Linked DNA regions of Azospirillum sp. TSH100. The protein of the gene in region 1 interacts with the protein of each later gene in a pairwise test. Links are inferred from orthologs where the notes say so. Each region holds a gene or a part of one and is shown in the gene's direction. Other genes may lie near its edges. The genes, in order: cysK and cysE.

Evidence for each region.
Region 2: the proteins of cysK (region 1) and cysE interact in binary tests that used the Escherichia coli proteins (3 or more experiments, as listed by UniProt). The link is inferred for Azospirillum sp. TSH100 from one-to-one orthologs.

The regions. Positions count from the first base shown.
Region 1 is NZ_CP039634.1:1,294,100-1,297,162, forward strand. The notes cover bases 1-2,746. They hold cysK (cysteine synthase A), read left to right. Parts: upstream 1-766; coding sequence 767-1,726; downstream 1,727-2,746. Other genes in these bases: E6C72_RS06155 (DUF2218 domain-containing protein), read left to right, coding at 1-13; E6C72_RS06160 (Rrf2 family transcriptional regulator), read left to right, coding at 202-657; E6C72_RS06170 (hypothetical protein), read left to right, coding at 1,894-2,691. Also shown: E6C72_RS06175 (molybdopterin-synthase adenylyltransferase MoeB), read left to right, coding at 2,786-3,063.
Region 2 is NZ_CP039638.1:247,837-250,887, forward strand. What follows is about bases 165-2,898. They hold cysE (serine O-acetyltransferase), read left to right. Parts: upstream 165-980; coding sequence 981-1,817; downstream 1,818-2,898. Other genes in these bases: E6C72_RS26510 (helix-turn-helix domain-containing protein), read left to right, coding at 165-918; E6C72_RS26520 (DUF3750 domain-containing protein), read left to right, coding at 1,922-2,692. Outside these bases: more of E6C72_RS26510, read left to right, coding at 1-164; E6C72_RS26525 (hypothetical protein), read right to left, coding at 2,987-3,051.

The DNA.
Region 1 (3,063 bases):
CCCAGCTGGGTGATGGGGTGGGGTGACCGCAACCCGAACGGAAGAGGTGGCGCATTTTCCCGAGTCTGTCTGCGACAAATCCTGTTGAGAATTACCGCATCCGCGGTGTAAAACGGTTCTTAACCAACAGGCGGAAGTGGGGGAGAGGATGGTGGTTCCACCGTCGGCCACCCACGGTCAGAATACCGGGAGTCGTTCGTGATGCTCCGCATCTCCAAAAAGCTGATGTTCGCCATCGAGGCGGTCCTCGACATCGCCTACAACGCGGGCACCGAGCCGGTGCAGTCGGGCGAGATCACCCGCCGCCAAGGCATCCCGAAGCGCTATCTGGAACAGGTGCTGCAACAGCTGGTGCGCGAAGGCGTGCTGGCCGGGGTGCGCGGACCTCGCGGCGGCTACCGGCTGGCGCGCGAGCGGCGGCGGATCACGCTGGGCGAGATCGTGAAGGTGGTCCGCGCCATGGAGACCGCCACCGACCCGATCGAGGAGCCGGCCGGTTCCGTGCTGGGCCATCAGGTGGTGCGCCCGCTGTGGGGCGAGCTGCAGGAAGAGTGCATGGCCAAGCTCGACACCATCACCATCGAGGATCTGTGCATGCGCGCGCGCCGTGCCGGGGTGGAGAGCGAGACCGAGGACCGCATCGACTTCACCATCTGACGGAAGAGGCTTGGCGGCACCACTTCCCGTTTGACAGGCACCCTGTGCTGGATAATGCTCCGCCTGGGGTGTTGAAATCACATATAACACAAATTTCAGAGGTGGAATCATGGCTGCACCGGAGTTCCGCGGCAAGATCTACGACAGCATCCTCGACACGATCGGCGCCACGCCGCTGGTGCGGCTCGACCGTCTGGCCGCAGAGGCGGGGGTGAAGGCCCAGATCATCGGCAAGCTGGAGTTCTTCAACCCGCTGGCCAGCGTCAAGGACCGCATCGGCCGCGCCATGATCGAGGCCGCCGAGGCCGCCGGCACCATCGCCCCCGGCCGCACGACGCTGGTCGAGCCCACCTCCGGCAACACCGGCATCGCGCTGGCCTTCGTCGCCGCCGCCAAGGGCTACAAGCTGATCCTGACCATGCCGGAAAGCATGTCGGTGGAACGGCGCAAGATGCTGAAGCTGCTGGGCGCCGAGCTGGTGCTGACACCGGCGGCGGAAGGCATGAAGGGCGCCATCCGCAAGGCGGAGGAGATCCTGGCCGCCGACCCGAACGCCTATCTGCTCCAGCAGTTCAAGAACACCGCCAACCCGGCCGTCCATCGCGCCACCACGGCGGAGGAAATCTGGAAGGACACCGACGGTCAGGTCGATTTCCTGATCTCCGGCGTGGGCACCGGCGGCACGCTGACCGGCACCGCCGAAGTCCTCAAGGGGCGCAAGCCCTCCTTCAAGGCGGTGGCGGTCGAGCCGGAGGACAGCCCCGTCCTGTCCGGCGGCATGCCCGGCCCGCACAAGATCCAGGGCATCGGCGCGGGCTTCGTCCCTGACATCCTGAAGAAGGAGCTGATCGACGAGGTGGTGCGCATCTCCAACCAGCGCGCCTTCGAGACCGCCCGCGCCGTCGCCCGTCTGGAAGGCGTGCCGGTCGGCATCTCGTCGGGCGCGGCGCTGGCCGCCGCGCTGGAGGTTGGCGCCCGTCCGGAGAATGCCGGCAAGCAGATCGTCGTGATCCTGCCGTCCTTCGCCGAACGCTACCTCTCGACCGCCCTGTTCGAAGGTCTGGAGTAAGCGGGGATCAACGCCGATAGGGGCGGTTGGGGGCGATCCTTGCGCCCCCACCCGCAGCCTATCGGCGAAATTCCGGGCCGAAATTTGACGAAAATCGCCGTTTCGGCTAATCTTTCCGTCGATCGCGCCGCAGTTTCCGTCCGCGCCGCCGCCGGGGAGTGACCGATATGTCGGATGTTGCCGCCGCCACCTATGTCCCGAACCTGTCGAGCAGCGCCTTCTCCCAGTTCAAGGGGAAGACGACGGGCATCGGTGCCGATGGCGCCAACGCCGATACCCAGACCTTCACGGTCAGCAAGTCCGGCGAATTCAATTTCAAGATCAACAACAGCTACACCAACGTCGAAATCCGCAACGACCGCAACGAGGTGGTTACCACCCTGCGGTCGAACGAATCGACGGCGGACGCCAGTGCGCGGCTGGGCCCCGGCACCTATACGGCGACCTTTTCCCAGGCCAACCGCGCGGCGGGCGTGCGCGACTATTCGATGGACGTCACCGAGCGCCAGAATATCCTGGTGACCGGTGCCGGCGCGTCGCTGAAGGGCACCGCCCAGCCGCCGGGAAACGGCGACACCGGCATTCAGAAACACACCTTCAACGTCGTTCAGGGCGGCACCTTCACCGCCAACCTGTCGCTGCCCAACACGCGCTGGGCGTTGATGGACAAGGACGGCAAGGTGGTCGCGGCCAGCGACTCGGGCAAACCGGACACCCAGGAGACCTTCCTGCAGAAGCCGACCTACAAGCTGGATCCCGGCCAATACACGATGGTGGTGGTGCCGCCGTCGGATCTGAAAACGCCCACCGATTTCCAGCTGAGCCTTGTGCCGCGCAACCCGACCTTGACGGAAAGCGGCACCAATCAGGAAAGTGCCATCCAGAAAACGCTGCGCGAACGGCAGGCCCGCCTGCAACAGTGGGCCTCGGAAGCGAAGCCGACCACCACATCGACCAAGGTCTGAGCCGGTTCCGCACTGCCGGCGGCGCAGCCGGCTTGCGGAAAACGCAGCGTCGAATGTTGTCGCAACGGCCGATCCTTGCGCTATGCTGCCGGCCATGGACTTCACGGATACCCAGCTTCACCGCTATTCCCGCCACATCGTGCTGCCGGAAGTCGGCGGCATCGGCCAGGAAAAGCTGCTGCAATCCAAGGTGCTGGTCGTCGGCGCCGGCGGCCTCGGCGCGCCCCTGCTGCTCTATCTGGCGGCGGCCGGTGTCGGCACCATCGGCATCGTCGACGACGACACCGTCGATCTGTCGAACCTGCAACGGCAGGTCATCCACGACGAATCGACACTCGGCCATCCGAAGGTGGACAGTGCCGCCGCCCGCAT
Region 2 (3,051 bases), on another replicon or contig:
CTGCGCTTCGTCCATATCGAGACGATTCCGGAGCGGATGCGCTTGTACAATTGGGAGGTCCGTCCCCACCGCCACGACGGGCTGAGCCATGCCCTGCTGGTCACGGACGGCGGCGGGCGGCTGACCGCCGACGGGGTGGAGGTGATGTTCCGCGCTCCAGCGCTGATCGTGGTGCCGGCGCAGGTGGTGCACGGCTTCCAGTTCGAACCCGCCACCGACGGGCATGTGCTGACCATGTCGGAGGGTTTCCTGGCCGGTGTGCAGGCCGCCGCCCCGGAGGCGGAATTGCGCGAGGCCCCGGCCCTGCCGATGGCTTGGGGCCTGGAGCCGGGATCGGACGAGGCGGCGGCGCTCAATCGCTGTTTCGCCGAGATCAGGCGGGAGTTCCGCGCCCACCATGTCGGCCGGGCCAGCGCGATCTCGGCCCAGGTGCTGTTGCTGCTGGTCGCCGTGCTGCGGCTGGCGGCCGCCCGGCGGCGCGACGGCGCGGCGCGGGACGGGCAGGGGGTGTCGCCGGACGTCCGGCTGCTCGCCCGGTTGCGGCCGATGATCGACGAGCGGTTCAGCCAGCATTGGCCGGTGGAGCGCTATGCCGCGGCGCTGGGCGTCACCTCCAACCGCCTGAACGCCGCCTGCCGCCGCGTCACCGGCCTGTCGACTTTGCAGCTGGTGCATGCCCGGCTGATGCTGGAGGCGCGGCGCTCGCTGATCTACACCGGCCATGGCATGGCGGAGATCGGCTATGCCCTGGGCTTCGAGGATCCGGCCTATTTTTCCCGCTTCTTCACCAAGCGCGAGGGGCGGTCGCCGCAGGCCTTCCGCCGGGCGCATGCCGAGGGTTCGGCGGGTGGTGGCGGAACGGGAAGCAGCCTTGACGGGAACGGTCTTGACCGCAGCGGGGCAGGCTCACCACAGTAACAGCCATGCGCCCCGCAATTGGGAATGCGGAGCGGTTTGCTGTGCGGGAAGGGGTGGTTGCGATGGACAGCCTGGACGTCACGATGCGCGAGCCGGCCGAAACGGTCGAACAGTCGCTGTGGCGCCGCCTGCGCGCCGATGCCGTCCGGGTGGCGGAGGAGGAGAGCGGCCTTTCTCCCTTCCTGTATGACGCGGTGCTGGCGCGTGACGGTTTCGGCCCGGCGCTGGCGGCCCTTCTGGTGCGCAAGCTGGCCGACCGCGCCATGCCGGAGGACCGGCTGGCCGCCGTGGTGCGCGACGCCATGGAGGCCGACCCGGCCATCGTCGATGCGGCCGCCGCCGACCTCGCCGCCATCCTGGCCCGCGACCCGGCCGCCGACGGTTGCCTGACGCCCTTCCTCTATTTCAAGGGCTTCCACGCCCTGCAATGGCACCGCGTCGCCCATTGGCTGTGGCGGGGCGGCCGCCACGACCTTGCCCATTTCCTGCAAAGCCGGGTGTCGGAGGCCTTCGCCGTCGACATCCACCCGGCGGTGCCGGTGGGGCGCGGCGTGTTCATCGACCATGGCACCGGCGTGGTGATCGGCGAGACGGCGGTGATCGGCAACGACGTGTCGATCCTGCAGAACGTCACGCTGGGCGGCACCGGCAAGGAGCATGGCGACCGCCATCCCAAGGTGCGCGACGGTGTTCTGCTGTCGGCCGGGGCCAAGGTGCTGGGCAACATCACCATCGGCGCCCACGCCAAGGTCGGCGCCGGCAGCGTCGTTCTGAAGGACGTTCCCGGCTGCGCCACCGTGGCCGGCGTGCCCGCCAAGGTCGTCGGCTGGTGCCGTGACGAGCCGGCGCCGGCGCTGACCATGGACCAGAGCCTGCAACAGGGCGATTACAGCATCTGAGCGGCCTCCTCTGCGCTCTGTCCCTTCGCTGTCACCGGAAATCCGTCTTCACAGTGACTACATGGAAGATGGATCGAGGTCAGGGCGCGGGGGCCGTGAGGGTGTTGCTGGCATTTCTGTTGACGCTGGTCCTGCTGCTGGCAGGGCCGGTGTTCCTGCTTGCCTCCGGGGCGGTGCCGACGGCGGTCGACTGGAGCCGCATCGACCGCAGCCCGGTTGGCCTCGCCCCCGACGCGGCGACGACGCCGGAGGCGGTTGTCCAGGTCTATGCCGCCCGCGTGCTGTCCTGGCGCGGTGCCTTCGGCGTGCATCCCTGGTTCGCCGTGAAGCCGGCCGGCGCCCGCAGCTATACCGTCTATGAGGTGATCGGCTGGCGCGCCTACCGTGGCCTGTCGGTGGTTGCCGTCAGCCAGCGCGATCCCGATGGCCGCTGGTTCGGCGCCCAACCCACCCTGCTGAAGGAGTTGCGCGGCCCCCCTGCTGAGGCAGCCATCCCCAGGATCGCCGAGGCTGCCGCCCGCTATCCCTATGCCGGCGAGTACCGGGTCTGGCCCGGCCCGAACAGCAACACCTTCGCCGCCTGGATTGCCCGCGCCGTGCCGGAGTTGCGGCTCGACCTGCCCTCGACCGCGCTGGGCAAGGATTATCTGGGCTCCGGCCTGTTCGCGCGGGCGCCGAGCGGCACCGGCTGGCAGATCAGCCTGTTCGGCGTCGCCGGTCTGCTGCTGGCGCTGGAGGAGGGGGTGGAGCTGAATCTGTTGGGACTGACGGTGGGAATCGACCCGCTGGACCTTGCCGTGAAACTGCCGGGAATCGGGCGGGTAGGGTGGCCAGAGTCCGAGCCGCTTAAGGTCAGCGGAAGAACTCGAACATAATTTGGAAGAGAATGGTCAGTTGGTTTGACCAACACGCACCATCCACACCTTTGGTTTATAAGGGAGGATGGTGCCCAGGGACGGAGTCGAACCGCCGACACGGGGATTTTCAGGCCCCAATTATCGTAATTATGTCAATAACTTATCCGCTTTTGTAGTGTCTAACTCCCCACGCAATTCCAAGGCAAACCATCAAAGTGTCTAACAACGACGAGGCGCTTATCACACCTCGACGCGTAATGAAATTGCCAGAGTGAAGTCTGGTAACAGCGGAGTGCTCCCATCGTTATAGTCCTATGATCGAGATCGATGGCTGACATCGGTCAGGTCGGCGAGGAACTCCGAGCCCGGCTCCACGC